2 regions of the Neobacillus sp. MER 74 genome follow, and region 2 is predicted to be linked to the other one. Evidence: a T-box and tRNA genes for the amino acid it is inferred to sense, from the RefSeq annotation. Region 2 holds a T-box; the other holds one or more tRNA genes.
The links. A T-box is a leader RNA that pairs with one kind of tRNA and senses whether it is charged. The one in region 2 lies ahead of serS (serine--tRNA ligase), so its partner is inferred to be a tRNA-Ser.
Positions count from the first base shown of each region.

Region 1: it has a tRNA-Ser gene. The T-box ahead of serS (serine--tRNA ligase) is inferred to sense a tRNA for this amino acid. The anticodon was not compared.

Region 1 is NZ_JAMAUV010000007.1:232,928-241,390, reverse strand. Features, by position in the region: gene M3610_RS14615 (hypothetical protein) at 80-217, shown strand; gene M3610_RS14610 (aldose 1-epimerase family protein) at 444-1,322, shown strand; gene M3610_RS28015 (hypothetical protein) at 1,444-1,569, shown strand; tRNA gene M3610_RS14605 (tRNA-Ser) at 1,683-1,773, shown strand; RNA gene ssrA (transfer-messenger RNA) at 1,783-2,144, shown strand; tRNA gene M3610_RS14595 (tRNA-Lys) at 2,163-2,234, shown strand; RNA gene ffs (signal recognition particle sRNA small type) at 2,233-2,318, shown strand; gene M3610_RS14585 (DNA alkylation repair protein) at 2,583-3,251, shown strand; gene M3610_RS14580 (SDR family oxidoreductase) at 3,508-4,269, shown strand; gene M3610_RS14575 (EamA family transporter) at 4,684-5,544, shown strand; gene M3610_RS14570 (hypothetical protein) at 5,673-6,101, opposite strand; gene M3610_RS14565 (ROK family transcriptional regulator) at 6,778-7,983, shown strand; gene M3610_RS14560 (ABC transporter substrate-binding protein) at 8,156-8,463, shown strand, end outside.
Region 2 is NZ_JAMAUV010000042.1:8,439-13,817, forward strand. Features, by position in the region: gene serS (serine--tRNA ligase) at 1-1,172, opposite strand, end outside; T-box leader at 1,266-1,489, opposite strand; gene M3610_RS26930 (D-alanyl-D-alanine carboxypeptidase family protein) at 1,590-2,966, opposite strand; gene guaB (IMP dehydrogenase) at 3,108-4,571, opposite strand; gene M3610_RS26940 (YaaC family protein) at 4,679-5,379, shown strand, end outside.

The sequences.
Region 1 (8,463 bases), on a different contig from region 2:
AATCCCTTTAAATCAAGGATTATTAACTTTTTTAATATAAAAGTTTTGACAATACGACTAAATTTGAAAGGGTGAAGTTATGGAAAAGAATAAAAAAGGATCGGAGAAATTAAGTTATGAGTCCGATGGAAAAATGGGTAAAAACAATAATAAGGTAAAAGGTAACCAAAAAGACCAGGCGGATGATTTCTTTAATACCACACAAAACAGTGAATGAAAAATAAAGCCTACTTACAACCTGCGTAAGTAGGTTTTTAATAGGATTTTTCAACAGATGAAAAGTGCTAATTATAAAATTTCATTTCAAACTTGCTACATAAACAAAAATCGTTATATTATTTTATAAAATTGGACAAGGCCATTATTTGAGCATTGTCCAAAGTAGTAAGAAGAGTAACTTTACAACAGGATTCATCTTAAAGATGATAATTGAGGGAAATATAATGCTTGTCATTGAAAATGATTGGTTAAAGGTAAGTATAGTAATAAATGGAGCAGAAGTACGAGAAGTGAAGCATAAGAAAAATGGGCTAGACTATATGTGGACAGGGGATAACGCTTACTGGGGTCGAGTCTCTCCGGTCTTGTTTCCAATTGTTGGACGGTTAAAAGGGGATCAGTATCAACTGGATGGTCATACCTATAAGATGTCACAACATGGCTTTTTGCGTGACGTTGAATTTGATGTAGAAGAGCAGACAGATACAACTGTCTCATTTGTGTTTGTGTCTGCTGGACGCTTCAAACAAGTTTATCCTTACGAATTCAAAGCAATCATTCGTTATGTACTCAAAAAAGACTCCCTAATAGTTCAGTGGGAAATCGTGAATGAAAACAAGGAAGAAATGTATTTTTCCATTGGTGCTCATCCTGCATTTAAGATTCCGCTTGTAGAAAATGAAACCATTGAGGATTACCGTTTACATTTTACTCCTGCAGCAAATAACAATGTTATGGAATACGAGCTAAAGGATTCTCTGATCCACGAAAGAGGAAATGCAAGTGATATTTCAACGATGCAGCTCACGCCCTCCTTATTTGCCCATGATGCTCTCGTCTACAGCAATATTGATCAAATTACATTGGAGTCTAAAAAATCAGGTCATGGAATCGAAGTATGGTTCGAAAAATTCCCGTTTGTTGGAATTTGGTCGAAATATAATGACACTACTGATACAATCGCGCCGTTTGTTTGCATAGAGCCTTGGTACGGAATTGCAGATACGTATCATACATCTGGGAACATGAAGGAAAAGCTGGGTGTGAATAAGCTTGAAGCAGGAGCAACATTCCTGGCTGAATATAAAATGAAGTTTAAATAACAGTCGAAAGGGGATTGCCTTTTGGTTGCTAAGTATTAAATGATAAAGTTAGGCTTCCATCCAATCTTATTTAAGTGAACGCTCATAGACTACTTTGACTTTAAGTGAAAGGAGGATAGTAATGTACTACATTATTTTGCATCACTACCATCCGTGGTATCAACCCATAGTAGTTCCATTCATTCCTCCACCACCTGTCCCGCCAGCAGCTGTTACCTACCGGGATATGTTGAATGGATTTCGGTAATCGGTAAAAATAGGTCTTTTGAACTACCAAAATTTACATCTATCTTCCAAATGGAATCGATGATATATTTGTCTTGTAAGTTCTTAACTCAACTGACGCGAAACTTTTATTACAGAGAAGTACTCAAGCGGCTGAAGAGGCGCCCCTGCTAAGGGTGTAGGTCGGGTAACCGGCGCGAGGGTTCAAATCCCTTCTTCTCTGCCATTATATTATGGGGATGTCTTGGTATCGACAGGGATTGTTTGAGCTTATATGGCGAGTCGAGGGATTCGGCCTCGTAAAAACGATAAAGCCTATAACTGGCAAACAAAACAACAACTTCGCTTTCGCTGCCTAATAACAGTCGATCGCGGTTCCTCCCTCCATTGTCCATGTGGTAGGGTAAGGGACTCATTCTAAGTGGACTACGCCGGATTCCACCGTCTGAGGATGAAGGAAGAGACGAACCAGACTAGCTGCTTCCATGCCTGTCAGTAGGCTAACGAAGTAAGTGAAATCAATTCTACTGACTACACTCGTAGAAGTATAAGTGCCAAGATCTTTGCACACGGGTTCAACTCCCGTCATTTCCACTAAAACAACAACCTTTTTATACCGCAGTAGGTAAGTGGCAGTCCATTCGGCATTTAACCGATCGGTCGTAGGTTCGAGTCCTACCTGCGGAGTTTAGTCCAACAAAGACACTAGGAAACTGGTCAGGGCGGGAACGCAGCAGCCATAACTAGTGAAATTGTGTGGGCTAGTACATAATCCTAAAAAGCTCAAAACGCTAAATTCCATTTTAATATGGGGTTTAGCGTTTTTTTTTAACAATTTGTTATAAAAAGTTGTGAAACCACTACTCACTACTTACACTAACGCTGCAACAGTATTTTTTGGTTTTTAGAATATAATCTTTAAAAAGGAATGCTCTTTTCGTATCCAATTAAAAGGAAGTAAATGGTATTATTGTATTAGAGATGGCTGCTCTTCTATTATAGGTGTAGAAAGCTTTAATAAAGGAGTTGTATAAAATGAATGAAAATAATGGTACAGAAATAAAACGCTCTTCAAAAGCAGAAAACATTCTATCTCAGATCCATAGTAAAACTAAGCTTGGCGACTTACGAAAAATCGCGAAGGACATAAAAAAAGATCACGAACTAGCTATGGAACTTTGGTCAACCGAAGAGTTTTTGCCCAGACTATTAGCAATCTTAATTATGGACAAAAAAATTCTTTCACAAGATGTGCTAAATAAGCTTGATAAGGATATGCAGACTCACACTTTTGATGAGCGAAATAACTTAATGGAATGGTTAATGGCTAATCAGCTCACCAAAGACAAGAAGAAAATTGCATTGATGGAGTCATGGCAAAATAGTCCATCTGCACTTCAAAGGCGAGCTTTCTGGTATTATCAAGGGCGATTGAGATGGACTGGACAAACACCGCCTGATAACACCGCATACTTGCTATCTGCAATAGAAGCTAATATCACGCAGGAAGAACCAGAAGTTCAATGGGCTATGAATTTCACCACAGGCTGGATAGGCGTTTATGATGAAAAGAATCGTGAACGTTGTATTAAACTTGGTGAAAAAACGGGTCTTTACAAAGATGAAAAAGTATCAAAAGGATGTACTCCTAACTATTTGCCGGAGTTCATTACAATTGAAGTTAACAAACGACATAATAATTAGTTACCTCTGAAAAATTTATTAGGGTTTCATGCAAAATATAAAGGAATTCAAAACCTCTATGTGCAATGCGTATCCCTCAAATAAGAGACATGCTTAGGTTTGTTTAGGACAAAATATATTTATCACATGCGTAAGTGGAAAGTAATGTAGCAGTAGTGAAAGATCGTTTGTTGAAAAAACATAATTTTGAGAAACAGTTTGAATAAAGGTAAAAACTGATGAGGAATTGCTAAATGTTCAACGAAAGAGGGATAGGATGAAACTTTTGGGAAATACAGTACTGATTACTGGCGGGGCAGCAGGAATAGGGTTGGCTTTTGCAGAGAGATTCATAAAAGCAGGCAATAAGGTCATTGTTTGCGGCAGACGTGAAACAAAGCTCCAGGAAGCAAAGGATAAATATCCTGAACTGATCACACGCGTTTGTGATGTCACCAAAGAATCTGATCGGATTGCTTTGTTCAACTGGGTTACAAGCGAGCACCCCGATGTGAACGTGCTTGTTAACAATGCGGGCATTCAGCAGCGTTACCATGTTCTTAAAACGAACGTAATGGAAGATTGGAGCTATTACAGTCAAGAAATAGCCTCCAACATCGAGGCGCCATTCCATTTTTGCCTGCTTTTTGCCCCGTATTTCGCTAAAAAAGACTATGGAGCTATCCTCAATGTATCATCTGGTTTAGCCTTTACTCCAATGGCGATCGCCCCGATTTATTCAGCTACGAAAGCGGCGGTTCATTCATTTACAATGAGTTTACGGCATCAGCTGGAAGATACGGCCATTGAGGTGGTCGAAGTTGCGCCGCCGGCAGTGAATACCGATTTAGGCGGGGTTGGCCTGCATACCTTTGGCACTCCTGTCGATGAATTTGCCGATGCAATATTTAAAGGCCTCGAAGCAGGAAAATCAGAAATTGGTTACGCCCGTTCAGAAAAAGCGATAAGGATGTCCCGAGATGACATTGATGAGACAGTAAAAGGGATGTACACCATTATGAAAGACACAATTCTATAATAACGAAAGGAGCTATCTATATGGGTAGCTCTTTATTTTTAATGAAACTCTGAATACATCTGATTGATAAGAACAACGGTGCATTCACTATTGGTTATTGCCTATATGTTAGATCTATTTTAATTATAATAATATATATCGTAAAAAATAATCGATATATCAATTGCTTTGTATCTCTATATCGCGGAAAGAGGTTTAATCTCCATTGAGGAACAGCCAGATCTTAATTGGCCGTGTAAAGTAATAGAACAAATGAATAAGAAAAGGGGTTACCAATAATCATAATGGTATACTTTTCCTTATTTGTTTTTCTAAACAATTTGAACCGAATGTTATATCTGCTATGATCAACCTTATAATGCAGCTTTTGCTTAAAAAATCGTAAAAAAAACCGAGCGAAAAGAAGGTGAAAATATGAGTGTAATTCTAGCACTGTTAGCAGCTTTATTTGCTTCCTTAACTAGCATTTTAGCTAAAATGGGTATGGGAAATGTAAATTCCAACTTAGCCACAGCGATAAGAACCGTCATTGTATTAATAATGGCTTATATCGTTGTTCTAATTACGGGGCAGCTTCACACACTCTCGCTGATTTCTAATAAAGCACTGACATTTATTTTACTATCAGGAGTTTCGACTGGGTTATCATGGTTGTTTTTCTTTAAAGCACTTGCATTAGGGGACGTTTCCAAAGTTGTTCCTATCGATAAATCAAGTGTGGTATTAACCATCCTATTATCTATTTTAGTCTTAGGTGAGGAAGCTGTCCCCAATATTATTGCAGGGGGAGCCCTTATTGCTATTGGTACTTTTACTTTAATTGGAAAAAATGAAGAGAAGAAACGATTTACTGGTTCACATACTTACATAATCTATGCTATTTTCGGTGCAATATTTGCAGCATTAACAACCATTTTAGCGAAAATAGGGATAGAAGATGTCGATTCTAATGTTGCTACCTTTTTGAGAACAATCGTTATTTTCATATTTGCCTGGGCGATCGTGTTTTTTCAAGGAAAACATAAGGACATGAAACAAATTTCAAAGAAAAGTTATCTCTTTTTAATTTTATCAGGTGTAGCGACAGGATTATCCTGGTTATGTTATTTCGCTGCTCTATCCATTGGTAAAGCGTCTGTGGTTGCTCCAATTGATAAGTTTAGTGTGGTAATAACCATGATCTTGGGTTTTGTTATATTAAAAGAAAAAGCAACAAAGAATACAATAATAGGTGGAATTATCATTACAATAGGAACTGTTTTTCTGATTTTATAAATCTCCATCATGAAAGATTGCAAACTCCTTCGCTTTATGAAGGGTGGAGGCTAATTTTTGCAAAGAGAGTATAAAAAAAAAGTAATGGAGCTCTGACCCCCATTACTTTTTTTATGTTTTACACGTGTTTAATAACTTTTTAATAGCTCTTTATCTAATTCACGAACTTTATCATAGGAAGGTACCAATTTTTCTGGTACCAGCGTTCTTCCAAAATCCCAGGCATTGTTTTCGATTTTCGCAAGAAATTCTGCTTTTTCATCCTCCTTAAAATACTTTAACACCCGTAAATCATGTTTGTTGTTCTTAAGCGCTAAATGATAACCAAGCTGACGATAGAGAATCAGTTTAACACAGTCTTCATCGGTCTCCTTAATTTTGAAGTTAATATTCGCTATGTATCCATTAATTTTTAAGTAGTTAAATTTAAGCATATTCGTAGATATATTAAAACTCATTGGTGCGGGCAGGGTATTGTTAAATTCATAATCAATTGTTATGTTGTGCTCTTGTAATGTATCCTCAATTATTTTCTCAATATCCCTTATATAAAGCATCTTATCGACACGACCTTTCAAAATCTTCTATATTTTATTTTTATGAAATGAAGGTGGAAAGTAAATCCTTCTTTTTTCCTTTGGACTTTAATCCTAGTGCATTTAAGCTGAGTACGAAAAAATTAAAATTAGACTTCGCTATCATATAGCCCTTCCAAACAATATAAAAATGGGGATCCATGATGATAATTTTAAATGGAAGGGGACTACTTTTATTTTAACAAAATAACATTATAGAAAGGGTGGGTAGTAATGAAAAAATTTACGTTTATCATAATTAGTTTCATTTTTATTGTGATAACAGGCTGCAGTACAAATAATTTGATATCAAGCGATCTACTTCCAAATCATTTACTAACATAATTGAAAGGAGAACGCTTCTTTGTTCAACCTCGGATGTGTCTCCTTTTCCTTATTTGCTTTTAAAGGTCATTAAGTAGCTAAAATATAGGAATTATTTGATTAGGAGATTTTTCCTATTTTTATAATATTTTATATTTTCAGAAATGTAAGTGTTTACATTTGGAGAGGCAGCCTTTAATATACTTAATAAAGACACTGGAAAAAGTATCCTCACCATATTTTCTATAAATTTACCAATTATCAGTGTAATTTCTGCAAAAATTTTGACAAACTTTATAAAGACACTGGAAAAAGAAAGTCAGAGGTGTAGGGAATGCGGAGAACAGGCGATTTAAAACTAATGCAAGAATTGAATAGGTCAATCATTTTGGACACGATCCGAAAACATGGACCGATTTCGAGAAGTGACATTGCCAAATTAATTAACATAAGTCCAACCACAGTCACTTCCGCAGTAAACGAACTTATAAATGAAGGGGTTGTGCGGGAAGATGGGATTGGTACTTCCAATGGAGGAAGAAAGCCAGTATTGCTTCGGTTCGATCCCAATACAAAGTACATCATTGGCGTGTCGATTTCAAATTCGTTTATTAAAATTTCAGAGATGAATTTGGAAGGGAACATTTTACGCAAGGAAATCCATTCGACCAATTATCAACAAGGGGAAGAAATCATTAACCTGACCTTAACAATTATCCAACAGTTTCTCCACTCAATGGAAAATCTCGAGGATTGTGAGGGAATCTCTATTATCACACCGGGGATTGTGGATGCAAGAAGGGGAATTATTTCCTACAATACCAAACTAAAACTCTATGATATTCCTTTAAAGAAAATGGTGGAACAACGATTTGGTCTGCCGACTTATTTAGACAATGATACCAATGCCTTTGTTTTGGCAGAAAATTACTTCGGTTCCTTCGGTCAGTATAAAGATTTAGTTTATATCACCATTGGTGATGGCGTAGGATCAGGAATCATGCTGAATGGAAAAATTATCAGAGGATATAAAGGCAGTGCAGGTGAGCTTGGTCATACCAGCATTGTGAAGGGTGGCCAAAAATGTGAATGCGGCAATGAAGGCTGCTTAGAGAATTATGTGAATTGGCCTGCCATTTACTCCAAAATTGTGACAGCCCTGATGAGCCGAGGGAAGGAAACCATGATCAAGGATCTGGTAGGAGAGGATCTGAATCGGATTACGCCAGCAGTATTTGTACAAGCATTAAAAGAGGGAGATCCTTTATGTCTGCAAATTTTGGACGAAATCGTGTCACATCTTGCCTCAGGTATTATTAATACCATTCATCTCCTCAACCCAGAAGTCATCATTCTTAGCGGTGAAATCGTACAGGAAAGTGATTTATTTGTAGACTTGCTCAAAAGCTGTGTAAGTAAGAAGGTGATCCCGATTCTGAAAGAAGAGGTCAATATTCAGCCAACCTCCCTTGGAGCCGAGTTCGAAATGCTCGGGGCCGCAGCGATCATCTTACAAGAAAAATATCAATTTACCATTTAGACGCGGATAGAGGCGCATTTTAGGGGGTGATGGAGAAAAGTAAAAAACTTTCTACATCTGTGATATGTAGTCGCTAAACGACAACATGAAACCGCTGATAATTGTGATAAACTTCTGGTTTTATCATCTTTAATAGTTTCATAAGGACCAAATGATGCGAGGGGGATAAAAAATGAAAAAGTTGAGGTTACTAGTTCACCTATTGTTAATCATTGCCATTGTTGCTATGTCTGCCTGCTCAAACACACAGAGCAGCGGGAAAGAAAAGAAGACGCTTGAAGTAGCTTTATGGGATAAAAATGTCAGTCCTGCGGTAGATAAATCAATCGAAGCATTTAAGAAGCAGCATCCAGATATGAAGGTCAATGTTACCTACACACCTTGGGAGGATTATTGGACCAAGCTGAAAACTAGTATCGGAGGCGGAAAAGGTCCGGATGTTTTCTGGATGAATGGACCGAACTTCTATCAATATACTTC
Region 2 (5,379 bases):
CGGCCAATCGCAAGGCCAGAACCATTGAGGGTGTGAACGTGCTCCGGCTTTGCCTTTGGTTCGCGGCGGAAACGAATGTTTGCCCGTCTTGCCTGGAAGGCTTCGAAGTTACTGCAAGAAGAAATTTCGCGATACGTTCCATAGCTTGGAATCCAAACTTCAATATCATACTTCTTCGCAGCGGTAAAGCCGAGGTCACCCGTGCACATGCTTAGCACACGGTATGGCAGCTCAAGTAATTGTAATACCTTTTCTGCATCTCGTGTCAGCTTTTCAAGCTCATCGTAAGAATCCTCAGGCTTAACAAACTTCACAAGTTCTACCTTATTAAATTGATGCTGACGAATCAAACCGCGTGTATCACGGCCCGCAGAGCCAGCCTCAGAACGGAAACATGCACTGTAAGCAGCAAAGCGGATCGGCAGGGCTTCAGCACTTAATATTTCATCGCGATGAAGATTAGTTACAGGAACTTCCGCTGTCGGAATCAAGAAGTAATCTTCGTTTTCAATCAAAAACGCATCTTCTTCAAACTTAGGAAGCTGGCCTGTTCCAGTCATACTCGCCCGGTTGACTAAATACGGCGGCAATATTTCTGTATAGCCATGCTCATCGACATGAAGATCTAACATAAAGCTCATTAACGCACGCTCTAAACGAGCACCTAGTCCTTTATAAAAGACAAAGCGGCTACCTGTTACCTTCCCGGCTCTTTCAAAATCAAGAATTCCTAGTTGATCGGCAACGTCCCAATGCGGTTTGGCTTCAAATTCAAACTCGCGCACCTTGCCCCATTGTCGTATTTCGATATTATCATCCTCAGTTTCGCCCACTGGAACACTTTCATGCGGGATATTCGGGATGCTCAACATCAAAAGTTCTAATGACTCTTCTACTACACGTAATTCATCATCAAACGTTTTAATCTTGTCACCCACCTCGCGCATTTCCTTGATCAAATGGTCAGCATCCTGCTTTTCTCGCTTTAAAGATGCAACCTGCTGTGATACCTCATTGCGGCGGCTTTTTAATTTTTCTGTTTCGACAATCAATTCGCGTCTTCTTTGGTCTAGTTCTTCAAATTGATCGAGAGCAGATAAATCTTCCCCCCGCTTTTGAAGTTTTTCTTTTACTTCTGCAAAATCAGCTCGTAACACTTTAATATCTAACATAAATATGGCACTCCTTTTTACTCATTTTATTATTTTAGACCATGCCGTGCGGTTCGCATTACCACATAAAAAACAAAAAACTCCCGCCCCTAAAACAGGGACGAGAGTTACTCGCGATACCACCCTGGTTGACAGAATAAACTGTCCACCTCAAAAAACGTTAACGGTTTCTACCGAAAGTACTTACTGATCTCAGGATGAGATGTTCCGCACCTTGCTCGAGGAGGGATTCACAAGTTTCATCCACCGGTTCACACCAGCCACCGGCTCTCTTGTAGAATGAGTCTCTTGTTACTAGTTCCTCTCATTGCTTTGATCATTATTTATGATTTTGTATTTATTAATTTACTATATATATTATCCAAAAGCAACCAATTTAAACAAATTGTTTTTGCTTAGCTTTCGTTAAAATATAAATTAAAACCATCCCTTAACAGTAGAGGAAATCCCATGAAAAACATCTCCAAAAAAGTTACCAATGCCTTTCATCATTAACACAAACCAGTTTGATTTTTCTACATCTTGTGCAGCGATCACATCAACCTTAATCGATTGTTGACCCTCTGAAGTTAAGAAACTAACCTTTTCACCATTTTTTGGTGCGATGGTTACATAACCAACTTTTTCACCCTTCTTAATTGGTGCTGTTAGCTTACCATCTTTCGTCAATTTCTTTTTATCAAGGACTAAGACTGGTTTGTAGTCTTGCTTGCTGCCATTTGGAATCATCATGCTAATGGCTGATTTTGTATAGATTTTAACCTGGTCTTCTTTTCCTTTTGTAACAGGAACCGTTTTTTGACCTTTTACTTGGTAATGCTTAGGAGTAATTTCTTCCTTTGCATAATTTGTAAAAGCATAATCTAGCATTTTTTTCGTTTCACCGAAACGCGCTTTATAACCATCATTTTTTCCGCTATCATCTTTTGCATTTTGGACAACGGTAATAAATCGTTTTCCATCTCTGCTCGCTGTCCCTGTAAAGCAGTATCCTGCAAAATCAGTTGTACCGGTTTTGAGCCCATCCATACCTTCATATCCATATACTAATGTTGGCAGCATCCAGTTCCAGTTTTGCATTACAATTCTATCATCTGTACCTTCACGAAATACCTTTTTAGGCGTGCTCGCTGTTTTTAGAACATCTGGATAATCATTAATGAGATGATAGGCTAATGTAGCCACGTCACGAGGAGACATCACATTTTCTTCTTCAGCACCAGTTCCTTCTGGTTGCTCACCATTATAATCCTTATTATTTAAGCCAGTAGAATTCACAAATTTACTATTTTTTAATCCAAGTTTCTTTGCTTTTTCATTCATCAACTTGACAAAATTCGTTTCCGAACCGGCAATGACTTCAGCAAGTGCAATGGTTGTCCCATTAGCAGAATAAATAGCCATCGCTTCATATAATTCTCGAACATTATATTTTTCACCAAGGCGTAAAGGGACATTCGATAAACCCGTTGGCTGTGAAATCTTATAAACTAGTTCACTTACCGTATATTCCTGATCCCATTTGACCTTACCGTGCTTCACGGCATCTAGTAAAAGATACTCCGTCATCATCTTTGTCATACTGGCAATCCCTAATGGACTGTCAGCATTCTTTGCATATAAAACCTTACCTGTTTGTCCATCAACTAAAATAGCTCCGTCTGCATTCACATTTAATGCTGCATCCGCCTTCGCTATATCAACACCAGCAAATAGTCCAAAAAATAAAATAAGTGCCAGCGCACTGGCCATACATTTCTGATAAAAATGTTTGTTCACTTTAACGCCCTCCATGAATTTATACACCTTGGTTATTTTAACATAAGTCAATAGCAAATCATAGACGGAGCTATGAACCATCTTATGGCTATTTTTTTCAGTTTCTAGGTATTTTTACATAAAAAACAGAGAAGTCATCGCTTCTCTGTCTTGTTGTTATAGAGAGTAATTCGGAGCCTCTTTTGTGATTTGAACATCATGTGGATGACTCTCTCTTAATCCCGCACCTGTCATTTTAATAAATTGTGCTTTTGTTCTTAATTCCTCTAGATCTTTGGTTCCGCAATAACCCATTCCGGATCTGAGTCCGCCGATAAGTTGATATACAGTCTCTGCTAAAGGCCCTTTATAAGGAATCCGTCCTTCAATTCCTTCTGGTACGAACTTTTTATTATCTTCTTGGAAATAACGGTCTTTTGATCCTTTTTCCATCGCAGCCACTGAACCCATCCCGCGATACACTTTAAAGCGGCGTCCTTGGAAAATTTCCGTCTCTCCTGGACTCTCGGTTACCCCCGCCAATAAGCTGCCCAGCATAACGGCATATCCGCCTGCTGCAAGAGCTTTGACGATATCCCCTGAGTATTTGATGCCGCCATCGGCAATGATTGTCTTGCCATGCTTCATCGCTTCTCCTGCACAATCATAAACGGCTGTAATTTGTGGAACACCTACACCGGCAACGACCCTTGTTGTACAAATCGAACCAGGTCCAATTCCTACTTTGACCACATCGGCACCAGCTTCTATTAAGGCTTTGGTTCCTTCAGCTGTTGCCACGTTCCCAGCAATAATCGTGAGTTTTGGATGAGCAGCTCTAATTTCCTTTACCATATCGAGGACACCTTTGGAATGTCCATGGGCTGTATCAAGCACAATTACATCCACATTGGCTTTTACAAGAGCTTCTACTCGTTTCATCGTATCGCTCGTTACTCCAACCGCAGCTCCAGCCAATAAACGTCCTTGACTGTCTTTCGCAGAGTTTGGAAATTCAATCACCTTTTCGATATCCTTAATTGTGATTAATCCTTTTAACTCACCCTGCTCATTAACAAGCGGTAGTTTTTCTATCTTGTAACGCTGTAGAATTTTCTCTGCCTCTTTTAATGTCGTTCCAACTGGGGCCGTCACAAGATTCTCCTTAGTCATAACGTCGGAAATTTTAAATGAATAATCTTGGATAAAGCGAAGATCCCTATTGGTGATAATCCCGATAAGCTTTTGTTCCTCTAAGTTATTAACAATTGGTACGCCGGAAATACGATATTTTCCCATTAAATGCTCCGCATCATACACTTGATGCTCAGGAGTTAGGAAAAATGGATCAGTAATAACCCCGCTTTCTGATCTCTTTACCTTCTCCACTTGCTCTGCTTGCTGCTCAATCGTCATATTCTTATGAATAATCCCTAAGCCGCCTTGCCGAGCCATTGATATGGCCATTTCAGATTCTGTTACTGTGTCCATCCCAGCACTTATGATAGGAATATTTAGCTTTACACTTGGCGATAGTTCTACTTGCAGATTTACATCTCTAGGCAATACTTCTGATTTACCAGGAATTAATAAAACATCATCAAACGTTAAACCTTCTTTTACAAACTTACTTTCCCACATTTTTCAGGCCCCCAGGAAAAAAAATATTATTTGTAGGTTATCAATTGGATAAAATACTGTCAAGGAATAAATATTAGTCTGATTCTTCTGAAAAAGGTGATATAGTCTTGGGTATTCAATATAAAGATTGGAAAAGCTTCTCTTGTTTCTTTTCGGCAGAATATTGCCAGCAATTTTTAAAAAGTTGTTATCAAAAACGGAATATCGAGAATCCAGAGCAAAAAAGCTATGAAAACTGTTATCCATTTTTATATTATCTGGAACATGGGCAAATTTATTATCAACAAGCCAGCAGTTCTCCACTTATTATTAAACCAATTTTACTTTTTTATGGTCTTGTCCATTTAATTAAGGCATGTATATTAACAATAGATCCTGCTTATCCCGAAACAACGGCTGTTTTGGCTCATGGTGTCTCAACAAGGAAAAGAAAGAAACAAAATTATCAATTCTTCCAGGATGAAGTGAAACTTCAAAAAAATGGACTTTTCCCCTTCATCTCTGAAAAATTGTTTCACATGAAACAATTGGAAGGGGAAAAAGTCATAATGGAGGAATTACTTAAGCTTATACCAGAGCTTGATGAATTATTCTTTTTACTTGAGGGGAAAAGGACATTCATTAAGGTAGAGTCCGACCATCAACAATTTCATGTGCCCGAAACCATCTTAGATCAATTCCATATGACTGAAAATCGGTTTAAGGAATTCTTGGCCTCCAAGTTTGAAAAGGGTGTGGAGTTTTCTGAGGAAGGCTTGTCTTTTCGGGTGAACCCGGCATCCTCTGTTGGAAGCTCGCCTTTGAAGTT